Regions from separate parts of the Candidatus Villigracilis sp. genome, predicted to be linked through region 1. Evidence: riboswitches for the same ligand, from Rfam matches in the RefSeq annotation. Region 1 holds a riboswitch; the other holds the start of a gene.
The links. Region 1 has a riboswitch for cyclic di-GMP ahead of AC14M5_RS13095 (right-handed parallel beta-helix repeat-containing protein). Riboswitches for the same ligand answer to the same signal wherever they lie in the genome.
Positions count from the first base shown of each region.

Region 2: another riboswitch for cyclic di-GMP. It lies ahead of AC14M5_RS12695 (S8 family peptidase); the one in region 1 lies ahead of AC14M5_RS13095 (right-handed parallel beta-helix repeat-containing protein).

Region 1 is NZ_JBXMTI010000088.1:9,295-16,763, reverse strand. Features, by position in the region: partial or broken gene AC14M5_RS13115 (DsbA family oxidoreductase) at 1-379, shown strand, start outside; gene AC14M5_RS13110 (exonuclease domain-containing protein) at 484-1,296, opposite strand; gene AC14M5_RS13105 (tryptophan-rich sensory protein) at 1,352-2,107, opposite strand; gene AC14M5_RS13100 (hypothetical protein) at 2,190-2,597, opposite strand; cyclic di-GMP riboswitch class I at 3,043-3,137, shown strand; gene AC14M5_RS13095 (right-handed parallel beta-helix repeat-containing protein) at 3,199-4,890, shown strand; gene AC14M5_RS13090 (LVIVD repeat-containing protein) at 5,158-6,564, shown strand; gene AC14M5_RS13085 (carbonic anhydrase) at 6,662-7,363, opposite strand.
Region 2 is NZ_JBXMTI010000082.1:2,205-9,673, forward strand. Features, by position in the region: gene AC14M5_RS12695 (S8 family peptidase) at 20-2,986, opposite strand; cyclic di-GMP riboswitch class I at 3,104-3,197, opposite strand; gene AC14M5_RS12700 (M23 family metallopeptidase) at 3,292-3,987, shown strand; gene AC14M5_RS12705 (SDR family NAD(P)-dependent oxidoreductase) at 4,146-4,745, shown strand; gene AC14M5_RS12710 (DinB family protein) at 4,742-5,203, shown strand; gene AC14M5_RS12715 (response regulator transcription factor) at 5,448-6,107, shown strand; gene AC14M5_RS12720 (GNAT family N-acetyltransferase) at 6,286-6,852, shown strand; gene AC14M5_RS12725 (TIM barrel protein) at 6,981-7,469, opposite strand, start outside.

The DNA.
Region 1 (7,469 bases):
GGAGTTCAACTCTACCAAGCGAATCTACAACACGCGCCTTGCGCATGAAGCTACTGAATATGCCCGCGAGCACGATAAAGCCAATGAATTCCATCACGTGATCTTTCGCAAAGTCTATGGCGAGGGGTCGGATGTAAGCAAATGGGATGTGCTCCGTTCCGCCGCCGAGGAAGTAGACTTGGATGCAGATGATATGCAGTCTGTTGTGGAGGGTGGGAAGTACACTGCCCAGGTTGTGGAGCAAGTCCGCTGGGCACAGCAGATCGGCGTGACAGGTGTGCCGACCTATGTGATCAATGACCGTTATGCAATAGTCGGTGCACAGCCTTACGAGGCTTTCAAGAATGCGCTGGCGCAGATCATGAAAACAAGTTCATAGTTTGCCAATGTATTACAAAAATAAGCCACGGATTTCACGAATTAGCGCGGATTTTAGAATCCGTGTAAATCAGTGAAATCCGTGGCTGAGTCTTTAATAGTTAATTATTTTTCTACTTCCACTGCCACATCAATAATACGATCAAGTCTAAAAGTGCGTTCAGCTTCGCGGGTGTGGCAATAGGCTTGCAGGTAGATGTAATCGGATAAACCGATCACATCCTTGGGAGTGATCCAGCGTTCGGATGTCTCACCGTCTTTATCCATATATTTGATAAACAAACGCTTGCCGCTGTTGATGGCTTCGCTGAGTTCAGTGGGCAGGTACACACCTTCTTCAGGCCAGGCGGGGGAGTTGTAGATGCCGATAAAATCATCCAAGGGTTTGTTCATGGATTTGAGCGAGTCCATCATGGCGAAGAAGAGATTTTTTGCAGTGATCGCATCTGCGAGGGCACGAGAACCTTGAACATTAGCTGAGACGTGGAAATCATCAGCTAGATGATGTAGGCTGTAGGATGGCAATTCGTAGAACTCGCGTGCCAATAAAAGCGTATCTATCAAATTAGGGATTTCGACAGTGCGGCCTAACTTGCGGTATTCATTATCGAGGAATTGGATATCAAATTTAGCATTATGACAGACCACTACCGCATCTTTGAGCGCAGTATCTATCTGGTCGATTACCTCTGCAAATCGCGGCGCAACGGATAATTTGGATTCGTCCAAGCCATTCACGTGAATAGCCGCGGGCGAAAGAGTCCGCTCGGGGTTGATGAGCAGGTCAAGGGTCGATTTGATGCGTTTGCCTTCCGTCAGGACAATGGCTATTTGGCAAATCCGATCTCCAAACCACGGAGAAAGGCCGGTGGTCTCGACATCCAGAAAAGCGAAGCGGGCATTTGCGATGTTAAACATAATTGGCGCACCTTTTGAGTGCGCCAATCTTACCGTATTTTTGAGGCAATGCAAATTATGCGCGCCTGCGTTGGACGATGCTATAAATTGCCAACGCGAGCACAAAGAGAGCGGCAACCCAGGCGCTGTTTGCGACCAGGGGCGTGGCTGCTTGTTTAATGGCGATGCCGATGAATGACCAAACCAGCACGAACGCATAACCTGAGTCGCGGCGGGTGATCGTCATGGCAAGGGCGAGAATGCTGGCGACAACCAGCATGATGACTGCCCAGACCTGCGGCGCAATGCCGAAGCCATTCCAATTGATGAGGTAAAGATAATCTGTGACGTTGGCTATGGTAGCAACGCTGATCCAGCCAAGATAGATGCTGAAGGGAATATCCACGCTCCATTTTTCAGCATTGCTAACAGGTGTGCGACCAACATTCAAGTTGAGGTAGCTGATGATTAGCAGGATGAGCAAGGCCAACATGACCAGTACGCTCAAGCCAAACAAATTGTAATGCCAGCAGAACAACCAGGCGGCGTTGAAGATGCCGCTTAATGCAAAGGTGTAGCCAAGTTTGCGTAAGCGCGGACTTTCCTTTTGTGCGGTCTGGTATTGATAGACCGTGAATGCGATCCAGCCAATGTAGATGATGCCCCAGATGGCAAAGACATACCCCGCAGGAACGAAGTAAACCTGAAAGCGATCTGAGATCTCGCCTGTGTTTTGCCCGTTAAGCGGCAGGGTGCTGGCCAAGATGTTAACTGCGAGCGCCAGCACCACTGAAAGCGTGTTGGCAAGTTGACGTACTGAGTCTTTTGACATGATGTCCTCCAATTTGAAATGTGTATCACAGCGACAGGTTCATCATATGACTTCTTACTATCAAATGCCATCAATTGTAGTTTTACTTTTCAAAATACTTTCGTACTTTTGCCGCTATCTGGCGCTCGGTCATCTTGTCTGCGGTTTCGACATGGACTTCCTTAACGTGATTGCCATTGTGTGCAAGCCTTTTTTCAAATTCATGCTTTGCTTCTCCAGCGCCGATCACCAGCAGCGAATCTGCCTCTCCGATCGCCGAAATGACTTGTTCATAATACTTGTTGAGATGTTCCTGATAGCGCCTGTCGTTCTGGGGTTCTTCTGCAACAAACAGCGCGGTGTGGGCCGCCCTCCCACGCACTCCTCTGCCCTTGGCGCGCACACGTTTTTCCACCTTCGATTCGATCTGCAGCACCTCTTCTTTCTTTCCTTCAATTTTCACGATCACTGCTTTTTTGTGGTCAATCCACAAGCCGATTTTCTTTTCCATGAAACCTCCAAATCTTGTTTCAACGGGCATCCTCGGCCCAATTTAAGTATACTTATTTCAGATCTGAATTGCAACTTGATCCTGTTTATAGTATGCGAATTGTTCACTACTCACAAATGCTGGGCCTTTAACGTTCGCGGTCATCGTCCAGCAATTGCATTGAATTATCTTTGATGAGTTACTTATTAATAGATTCTAAGAGATATGTGGGTAATAAGAAGTAATAAGGAATTTGCACAAATGCAAAGACCAAGAAAATATGCTCCGCAATCCCGGTTGTATTAATGTAAATAGTAATAAATTTGAGATGATTTATTACTTATATGTAATGTTTCCAAAAATGTTTAGGGATTCTTAACTCATAATAAGTCTATTCCAGAGGGGTCATGATAATCTTGGCGACGCAATATAGAACTTCGCTGTTGTGAAAAAATTCAATCAATATGTTCGAAAAAAGCAAACCCGGCGAAAGCCGGGGACGCAAAGCCACGGGTCTAAAGGTAGTGGTTCGTCCGCTACGATGATTGCCAGGCTACCGACGTATTCCGGGAAAATTGCCTGGTATGCGCCAGGCAGTTTTATTTTTTGTAAGGAGAAATAAGTGAAAAAGAAGGCATATCGATTAATGAGTTTGATGGTAGCACTGACCCTTGCGCTAGGGGGCTATTACAATGCGCTGGCTTCAGACTTACCTAGTGCTAGGATATCGGGATCTCAAAGCGGAATGTTGAGTTCCAATATTTATTACGTTAGTACCAGCGGCAGTGATACGAATTCAGGGTCAGCTACCTCGCCCTTCAAGACGTTTGCAAAAGCCGTTTCAGTCCTGGCCGCTGGCGATACATTGCAGGTAATGCCTGGGATCTATGGCGAAACATTGACCCTTTCAACTTCAGGTACTGCAACTTCGCCCATTACCGTTATTGGGAATGGAGCCATCCTGAATATGCAGGGTGTGAAGGCAAATGGAATCGTGGTGAGCGGCAGCTATATTAATGTTTCGGGATTTGAAGCCATTGGAGCCACTGACTTCGGAATCCTCGTTACGGGCAAGTACGTGATTGTTGAAAACAACCTCGTGCATGATAATGTCACTAAAAATGGGGTGGGGACATGCGGCCTATCGACTACGTGGGGAAGCGCGCTCAAGGTCAAGGCCGGAGGAGAAAACACAACCATTCGAAACAACACGGTTTATGACAATTGTGGAGAAGGAATAGCTGTCACACGCGGGGTGGTTGCCCAGGTGGAAAACAATACGGTTTACGATAATTTCGGGGTTAATATTTACGTTGACAACTCCCCGTTCGTAAATGTGCAGAACAACCTGTCCTACTGTACGGGCACGCATCTGCGTGACGGAAAAAGGGCCCATGGAATAGCATTGGGTGAAGAGCTCTATACAGGCTGGGGAGCTCAATTGCATGATATTCTAATATCGGGTAATACGATCATTGAATGCCGGTCCGGAGTTTCCGCTTATGCAAGCAATACGGGTGGCACCCTGACGAATGTAACCATCACCAATAATAACGTGCCAAGCGGACAGATACGATCCATTTCCCTGCAAACCACACCAAATCAGAACGTATTGGTTTCGTACAATACGATATTCAACTCGATCTATGTTTACGAACCTGCAGGCGTTACGCTGGTTGGGAACACAATTGGCAGTGTCGCGCCTACGTCAACGAGCATGCCGGCGCCCACCAGTACAATCCTGGTCCCAAGCTTTACACCAACCTCAACCGCTGTGGCCATTAATACTGCAACTCCTGTCCCAGCATCACCCACACCCACCCAGTCGGTCATATTGCCAACAACCACCCCAACCGCATCGCCCATACCATCGTCACCTACCGTTGCGCCGACCTTGGTGCCGCCAACAGCAACGATGATTGCGACCAACCCTTCAGCCTTGGAAACCACCTATGACGACATGGATGGCGGCTTTCTCTACTCCGCTGGTTGGGACAATGTGAGCAAGAGGCAGGCTTATAACCGCTCCTTTAAGCAAACATCGCAGAACGGTGCCTATGCAACTTTTGCCTTTACCGGACAATCTTTCAGCGTAATCTATAAGGGCGGTACCGCCTTTAGGAAAATGGATGTTTATGTAGACGATGTGCTGGTCGGAACGATTGACCAGAAGGCCTCTTCGTCCACCTTCCAGATGCGGTGGGATTATCCTGGTCAGCTAACACTAGGCAGCCATACACTTAAACTGGTTTTCGTCACTTCAAACACATCCGGTGGCACCAACGGATCGATTGACGCAGTAATCATTCGTTAAAAGCTTGTGCTGTAACACCAATGTAGTCCATGACTCACCCCGAAATTAATCTTTCGCGGGTGAGTTTGTTTTTAAACATAATTGAGCTGATAAAAATTCAGATTTTTGTGCTTCATCAATGCAATACAGCTTCCTCTTTGGGCATCTCCGATCAAACTAAATTTCTGCAAAAGGTATTGAATCTTGCTATGAAATCCCTATAATGATAATAATCAGGACAACTTGGGTTTTGAATCTCCAATTTTTATCGGTATGAAAGGAAACGTGATGAACCGTATACATAACATTCGATTGTTGTTGAGCGTAATCGCTGTGGTCATCCTGTTGTCTTCAGGGGCAGTACGGGCAGATAGTGGCGGCTCCAATGTCGGGCAGGCCTTCAACATGGTGGTCGTTGGCCACAATGATCTCGGTGGGCGAGGCTTCAATGCCGATGTTTGGGTGCACAAAGGCTATGCTTACGTTGGCCAATGGGGATTTGGCGACTGGGCCTCAGGGTCGAAAGATCGCTTCTGTCCACAGGGTTCGAGTACAAGCGTTGTCATCGTGGATGCCCGCAACCCGGCAAATCCGCAGGTGGTGGGGCGGCTCCAGAATCCACCTAATACTTCCATTGAAGACGTAGTCGTATACACTGCTCAGTATGGGCGCTCGAAAGGGCATGACATCGCCGTTGGCGGAATCCAATACTGCGGTGACTCTCGCTATGACACAAACGCAGATCGCGGTTTGATGCTTTGGGATGTTACCAATCCTGCGGCGCCAATCCAGATCGGTTATCTCAACACGGGTTGCTGCACGCGCGGCGTTCACGAGTTCGAGATCCAACATCGTACAGACTTGCGCCACACCTTCGCTTATGCAACTGTGCCGACAAGCCGTTACCCCGATGCAAGTACTCCCAGCGGCTACCGTGACCGGAATGGCGATGGCGATTTCCGTTTGATTGACATCACTGATCCTGCCAATCCGGTGCAGACATCAGACTGGGGAATTCAGGAGATTGGCGGCCCGTTCTACGCGGGGCAGGGATGTGATGCCGATCCCAATTATGGGCATGGGGCGGAGCCATCTGATGATGGCAAGCTCGTCTTCGTATCCTATTGGGACAGCGGCTTCATCGCTCTGGATTTGACGAATCCAGCCCAGCCCGTTTTCAAAGGCCGAACTGTGTATCCAGCGAATGCGGATGGCGATGCGCACTCTGCTTCATATGATGATGTCCGCCAACTATTGTTCAGCGCGGACGAAGATTTCTGCAAGGCATCGGGCCCAGGTATTGAAAAGGGACAGGGTTATCTGCGCGTCTATGATTATTCCAACCTCGCGGCACCTGTACAGATCGGAGAGTATCGAACGCCGAACTCGATTGGGACGAATACCCAGGCCGCAGGCGATTATTCGCTTCATAACGCGCTGGTGGTTGGTACTGATATCTATATGGCTTGGTATACGGATGGGATTCGGGTGGTGGATGCAAGCAACCCAAGCGCGATTGTAGAGGTGGCTTACTTTGTTCCGCCCTCGGCCAACAACCCGGTGAAACCATCACAGCGTGGTGTGTTATCTAATGCGCCGCAGGTCTGGGGCGTGGCTTACGATGAAGCGACAGGCCTCATTTATGCCAGCGATATGAACTCGGGTCTGTGGATCTTGCGCCGCATGGATCAATAGTACAAACATAAATTTTTTAGCAAGGCAAACAGAAACTCCGAAGTCACGACTTCGGAGTTTTATCAATAGCTATTTTCTGCAATTAATTCTTCGCGCGCTACTCGACGACCTCCACGATGCCTGTATCTAAATCGTAACGCGCTCCCACGATTTTAAGTTCTCCTTTTTCAAGCGCTTCCGAGAGGATGGGCGATTCTTTCAGATGTTGAACAGTTAGTGAGACATTGACTTTCACGGCATTGTCGAGCAAATCGCCAGGCTGATCTTTAGCCGCTTCCACGGCAGGACGAATCCCATTCACCAGCCAATTGATATCTGCTTCGGCAGTAGCATTATTTTCCACGGCTTCCACCGTGGCTTTGACCGCGCCGCATTTTTCGTGTCCCAGCACCATCAGGAGCGGAATTTTTAACTCGGCTATTCCATACTCCAGGCTGCCAAGCACAGCATTATCAAGAACGTGGCCAGCAGTGCGGATGACGAATAGATCACCTAGTCCCCGATCAAATACCAGTTCAGGTGGGACGCGTGAATCGACGCAACTGAAGATCATGGCAAACGGACTCTGCCCATTGGACACTTCAACACGTCGGCTTTGCGATTCGTTTAAATCTATGGACTTGTTATCAGCATATCGCTGATTCCCCTCGAGCAATCTTTGCAGGGCTTCATCCGCATTAGTGACTGGCGCTTCGACGCTCGTCTGTGCTGGGGCACAAGCGGCCAATGTCATTCCTACAGCGGCGAGACTCGATACCTTTAGAAAATCACGGCGTGATAACTTATAAAGCTTGGTCATGGGAACTCTCCTATAAAGTTGGGTTGTTACAACAGCACCTGTATATTACTGTTATTCTGGAATAGGTGCAACAGCCGACTCAAGCCTGCGAATCGAAAGCCTAACC
Region 2 (7,469 bases), on a different contig from region 1:
CGAACGAACTTGAACGATATTACGGATTAACACGAACAATGGTCGGGTTGGGTAATCCGGCCGCGCCACTGTAAACCACAGAACCCAAGTACTTGACACCAGGGGTTAGACCACTGAACGTCAAGTTGATGACACCAGTAGCACCAGTTGTAGCAGAGGCTGGGGCAGTTACTATCATATTACCAGCATCCGCGATACCTAGTACCCAGTGGAACAGAGTGAAGTTGGCCGAAGGCCCACCCGTTTGCCAGCCATGCACCCAAACGGTGTATGTGTCAGCCGCTGGATTCAGAAGGTTGACCTCTTCGTTCGAGGTTCCGCTGCCGCTTGCGCCAACAAGTGTACCTCCACTATTGTAAACATAGAGGTCAATATCACTGGCTGGGCTTACATTCGCATCAAACAGCGAGAAGCGTGCATAGGTTGTGCCAGCAGGGACGACGACAGCGTAGCTTTTGGTGCCAGGGCCGCCAACTACAAAGTTGTTGGTTGGATCATCAACAACAGTATCAGCTATCGTAGTCGCTGGAATCAATCCGCGTGCGGTTGCAGTGAAAGCGCCAGTGTAACCAAAGGTTACATTGTAGTTAATCGCGCCGCCAGTACCGGAGACTTGCGTTGGGGCCGATAGTGCGACCGGGCGAATCACTAACGGACTGGTGACATTGTGCACGCCATCCGACCAGGTCAGCGAGCCGAATGTATAGCTATTAAGTACAGCAGAACCGAGGGTGGTGAAGGTAACAGTATATGTCTGCGTTGCACCCGAAGCTAAACTGAAGGAAGAGGGGCTTACCACTACATCGATGCCTGCCGGAGCGACAACGCTTACATTGTATGTAGCTGTCGGGCCGACATTGGTGACAGTGCGAGTCACAGTTTGTACACCAGCCAACGCGCCAATGGCTATAGACGGATAGTTAAGGTCGCTTGCATCAATAGCCGTTGCAGCAGTAGCGCCAAAACAGAAGTTACAGAGACCCTGACCCTTAAGGAAGTTACGCCAATCGTTGAAGCCTGCGTCATATACCAAGCCGGGGTCAGCGGCGTTGTTTGGAACCGCTTGTCCTGCTCCATATCCAAATGGTGTACCGGGAATAGGAGAAAAGTCGTTCCGCACTGTAGTGGCGGTAGTCATGAAGGCCGATTTAATGGCTGCGGGTGACCAGGTGGGGTGCAAGTCTTTCAAGAGGGCACCCATACCAGCCATATGCGGACTGGACATGGAAGTACCACTCAGGAAATCCCAATCGCGGCCACCACCTGCCGGAGAGAATGCCGCAAGGATGTCTACGCCTGGAGCCATAATGTCGGGCTTGAGCAAGTCGCCACTGCCGGCGAGGGCCGGACCGCGAGACGAGAAGGCGGCCACATTCGGCGCCACCACGGAAGACAAGGTGCCTCCAGTTAGAGTGGCTGTCGCGCCTGGTGTTGCAGCGTATGCACGTACAGCAGCGCGATCTGTATCAGCCAAGTGAACTGTTGGGACAAAGTGAATATCAGCATTGAGTGAACTGGGTGAGACATTCACAAGTACCATGCCCACGCCACCAGCAATTTGCACTGCAAGGCTTTTATCCACACGTGCAATTACACCACGGTCACAAACCACAATTTTGCCCGCTACGATAGCTGGGTCGAGGGTTCCCGGGTAACAGAGAGCAACCTGTCCCGGGTCAGCGCCCGCCAAACCAGCAGCATCCGAATTAATAATGGGCGCTGGGCCAACTCCGGCGGTTGCCGAGGCACCGGTGTAGACCGAGCTATTGCCAAGAGTCACAGTCCCCTCATAGAAACGGTCATGTGTTCCAGCCGCTACGGTGGTGAGCCATGGGCTGTTGTGGGCCACAGTGCTTGCACCAGGACCCTCATTGCCTGCCGAGGCAGCTACGAATACACCTGCACGGGCAGCGAAGAGGAAGGCTACTTCCACCGGGTCGAGGAAGCTGGTGCGTGAACCACTGATGGAGAAGTTGATCACATCTACGCCATCAGCTACAGCTTGATCGATGGCGGCAACGCTGTCTGAGGAAACACAGCCACCATCATCACCATTCCAACAGACTTTGTAAGCGGCGATGCGAGCGCGCGGCGCCATGCCACTAATTGTGCCTAAATTGACGCCGTCGATAATGGCGGTCACGCCATGATTGCCCGCAGCGGTGCTGGCAGTGTGGCTGCCGTGACCATCATAATCACGAGCGGATTTGAAGTCATCTTGAACTATGCCGAAGTGACCAAAGCCGGCAAGGTAATAGCGCGCACCGATGATTTTGTTGTTGCAATCATCTTGCGACCACTGCTCACCAGACTGACAATCACCCTGCCAACCGGCAGGCGCAGGCCCGTAAGCTTCAGTGTCTTTGCCGCTTTCACCAGCTTGATCGGAAAGATCGATTTGATCTGAGAAACTGGGGTTTTCTGGCCAGATGCCAGTATCAACAACACCGACGATAACATCTTCGCCAGCGCTCCCAACACCACCGAGTTGATCCCATAAGCCGCCTGGGTTACTAAGCCCAAGGAAAGCAGGCGTGCTAACTGTTTCCACCTGCATCATTTGATCGGGGCTGACTGCAACAACACCATCGGCAAAAGCCAGCTTGCTGGCCTGCTCATAGGTTAATGCTGCCGCAAATCCGTTGAAACTATAATGATAATCATAAAGCTTTTCACCGCCGCCAACCTTGCTAAGAGCGGCATCGTGTTTGGAATCGAGATATGCTACATATTTTTTTACATTCGAGCTGTTTTTATCAATCTTTTGACCGTTATTCGGTGCGGTTGCTTTCAGACCTTTGATGTTTCCCTCATAAGCAACAACAGGGTCATCGATCATTTGAACAATATAAACCCCGCTCTCACTTCTCTCAACATGGGCCCCATTTGACTTTATGCTCGGTTGTGCAACGGCAGGCGATACTACCGAAAACACCACTGCCAGAGCCAGTACCAGTGAAAATATGATGGATACCTTGCGATACATGATCTTGTCTCCTCTTCAAAATTAAGTTGGGCAATATTTGGGACAAAACTTCTTCGTTACTTTAGTCTGTATTTTTTGCGGGAGCCTCCTTTAAAACGAAAAACCACCAGGGAAAATTTCGGCGGTCTGGCAATCTTCCAATTCTGAGCAGGAACCTGGAAGACCCATAACTTTGCGTCCCCACCTCACGATGGGTTTGCCTTTTCGAGTTTGCAGTTTTGCAATGTCATCACCATTATCTCGAATTCTCTTATTAAATGCAAGAGGCAGTTTCTGAATTTTACAAAGCATTTATAATGTTTTGAATGTCCAAAAAACTTATTATTCTGATAATCCCTGTCGCAATTGCGGTGGCAGGAATTTACCTGTACTTTAACTATGGAAGAAGCACCGCCCGCCTCGCGCAAGTCTTTGATTGGTTCCGTGACCAAGCTTCAAAACCTGAGTTGATGATGACTACTGGAACCAGATGCGGCGAGGCTCCGTTCATTTTCCCCACCGATGGCTTGATCGGGTTTATCTGGGACGATTCTTTCCGCCCCGGTCACCGCCACGCCGGGGTGGACATTTTCTCAGGGACGGAGGTGGGCATCACGCCCATCGTAGCGGCTTACCCCGGCTACCTCACCCGCCAGGCAGATTGGATATCGACAGTCATCATCCGCGTGCCAAGGGATCCGCTGGAGCCTTCACGTCAGATCTGGGTGTACTATACTCACATGGCAGATGTGCAGGGAAATTCCTTTGTCTCCTCTGAGTTCCCAGCAGGAACCAAAGAGGTATACGTGGAAGCTGGTACATTGCTGGGCTATCAAGGGAATTACTCCGGTGATACGAACAACCCTGCCGGCCTTCACTTGCATATTTCAATTGTGGAGGATGATGGCTTGGGAAATTTCAAGAATGAACTGGAAATTAAAAACACCTATGATCCCTCGCCATATTTCGGTATGCCATTGAATGCCAATTCAAACACGGATACGATACCGTTTTGTCAATAAAAAGTTGTGTCACTCTGAGGGAGCGTTTTTCGCGACCGAAGAGTCTCGTAAGTTGCAGTAAGAGACCTTTCGCTGTCGCTCACATCGTCCCGACACTTGCACCGAACCCAAGTACGGTGTGTCCTTCGGGAGAGTGACACATCAGCGAGAATATACATATGGACTTAAAAAACAAAACCATCCTCATCACTGGCGCAGGTAAGGGTGTGGGGCGCTTGCTGGCAGAAGCTTTGGCTGAACATGGCGCAAATGTGGCTGCTAATGATATATCCCCCATCAACGTGGAGCAGGTTGTGGATGGGATCAGTGCTCGCGGCGGAAAAGCCAAAGCTTATGTTGAAGATGTTGCCAAAAAAGTTGGGGCGCAGGCTTTGGTCAAGGATGTGGAAGATGAGCTCGGCGGGATTAACATTTTAATCAATCATGCGGCAGTGGAACCGCATACACCCTTGCTGAATATGGACGAATGGGATTGGCATCGCACTTTGGATGTAAACCTGACGGGTGCGTTCTTGATGATCCAATCAGTAGGGCGTATTATGAAGGCAAAAGGTAACGGGGTGATTCTGAATATCGTCGCAGGAGTAGGTGAGGGCGGGGAAAAAGAGGCGGGGGCTTATCTATCCAGCAAGGCGGGGTTGGCTGAGTTATCCCGTCAGGCAGATCAGGAATTAAGTCCGCATGGTGTGCGTGTGTATGCAGTTGAAAATTCCAAAGATGTAGTCAAACATATAATTTCTTTGTTGGAGGCAAAATGAAGGAACTGCTTGAATATCGTGTAAAGATGATCGCAAGGCTGGCAGAAGCGGCGCAGGAATTTCGGGTCGCTTGCAAGGCGTTCGAAGACCCATTTACGAAAGTGGAAGACGAATGGACCGTGCATCAGATCGCGTCACATGCGCGTGATGTGGATAAGTTGGTGTACGGTGCGCGCATCCTGCAAACGCTGAATGTGGAGGACCCTGATTTCAAAGGGTTTGACGCGGACTCCTGGATGGAGACTCATTACAACAAGGATGAACCGCTCGAAAGTATTTTGACCGATTTTTCTGCAAATGTGACCGACCTTTGCAATACTCTGCAAACCATGCCGCAGGAGGCCTGGTCTCGTGTGAGCAGCCACAAAACGATGGGCGAAGGGTTGACTCTGCAATTCTGGGTGGAACGCAGCCTGGCTCATATCGAGGAGCATCTGCTGACACTGAAAAATAAGTAGACTGCACTGCAAAAAGTTTAATTTACCGCGAAGCACGAAACACTACGCCGTGCGCCAGTACGGTAAGACCGCTAAGAATTTTAAGGGTTGTTCACACGGAAGTTCAATATTTTCGAGAAGACCCTTAAGAATTCCTTTGTGTACTTTGTGCTCTTCGTGTTAAGAAGAATTTTTTCAGATTAAAAAAGCGGAAATCTAGTGAATTTTGCCCGTCTTCTGCATATTCCTGAGGTAAAATAGACACATGAAAAAGCAACGAATTATCCTGGTAGACGATCACGAGGTGGTACGGCTCGGCTTGAAATCCTTACTGGACCGCCACCCGCAGTTCGATGTAGTTGGAGAAGCTGGCTCAGCTCGTGAGGCGCTCGAACAAACGGCTTCATTAAAACCTGATGTTGTCGTCATGGATATTCGCCTGCCTGGCACTTCGGGAATCGAGGCTTGCGAGCAGATCGTGGCTCAATTCCCAAACACAAAAGTGATCATGCTCACTTCCTATGCTGAGGATGAGATGCTGTTTTCTGCGATCCGCGCGGGAGCTTCGGGATATATCCTCAAGCAGATCGGGAGCGAGGATCTGGTTAAGGCGATTGAATCTGTTGGGCGCGGTGAAGCGCTGCTCGACCCCGCAGTCACACAGCGCGTATTCCAGGAAGTGCGCCGCGCTGTCAAAGAGGAGGAGGCTTCGGCTTTCGCCCATTTGAGTCAGCAGGAAAAGCATGTGCTTTTACTGGTCTCTGAAGGCAAGACCAATCGCGAGATCGCCAAGAGCTTATTCCTTGGCGAAGGTACGGTTAGGAATTACGTTTCGAGCATTCTCTCCAAATTGAGTGTGAATAACCGCGCTGAAGCAGCAGCTTACGCAGTGGAACATAGTTTGAGAGAATACATTTCCAATTAAGTTTTAAACGACTGTACAATGGAGACACAGAGATGACAAACTCGGTGAGGATGTGTCTCTGTTTTTTTATTTAATCATTACATGTCACTCTGAGGGAGCGTTTTTTCGCGACCGAAGAGTCTCATACTTTCGAGAGTAGAAACCCTTCGCTCCGCTCAGGGTGACACAACGAGGAATCATGTTTCCATTTGTAAAACTCACGGATGGCGCCATCACTGTACGTCCATTTGAATTTGGGGAGGAAAAGGCACTGCATCTTGCAGTTAAAGAATCTCTGACCGAACTCAGCCCGTGGATGTCCTGGGCAAATGAGAAATACTCATTGGAAACAGCCAGCAACTTCATCACGGTCACACGCGCACAATGGGCAAATGGCGGCATGTATTCCTTCGCCATCCTGGATGCACAAACCAATGAACTCGTGGGCGGATGCGGATTGAGTCACATTCATCCCGTCTACAAATTTTGCAACCTTGGCTACTGGGTGCGGACTTCACGTCACGGCCAGGGGATTGCAGGGCGCGCTGCCAAACTGATCGCGAAATTTGCATTTGAAAAAGTGAACCTGATCCGCGCGGAAATCGTCATTGCCGCTGGGAATACAGCCAGCAGACGCGTTGCGGAAAAGATCGACGCACATTATGAGGGCGTTTTATTAAACAGAATGACAGTGGGAACAGCAATTTATGATGCCCACATGTTCTCGCTTCTCCCCGCTGACTTTGGGCTGGTGGCCAGACTATAGGCAGAATCCAAACCTAAAACAAGCCACGGATTTCACGAATTTTCACGGACAAAAATCCGTGTTCATTCGTGAAATCCGTGGCTAAAGTTTTTAAGGCTGAACAACTAAGATCCTTTCTTGATGTGAATTCAGGCTTTCTCCCCACTTACTTTCATCCAGGCCTTCTTCATATTCAACGCATCCTCTTCCATGATGGGGCTTTCACATAGAATGCGGCCTGCACAGCCGAATTTATTCAGGGCTTTGAAGAGGGCTTTCAAATCCAGGTCCGCATCGGCGAGGGTGAGGTGATTCTTCTCACCCTTAGGGCCATACTCAATGCCAGAGAGGTGGATATGCAAGTTCTTCAATGATTTTGAGCCCAATTCTTTGCCATATTTCTCCAACATGCGAGACCATTCATCGTAGGTATTCAGCGAGCCGTCACCGGGGCGGGCGTGAAGATGAGCGAAGTCGAGGCAAGGCTGAACCATGTCCATGGCTTTGCTCATGGCGAGGGTATCTTCAAAGGAACCCAACATGGCTGATTTCCCCATCGTCTCCGGGCGGATGGTTACCTTATCACCGTTCTTTTGCAATTCCTTGATACATCCTTCCAAACGCGGAACGGCAACCTT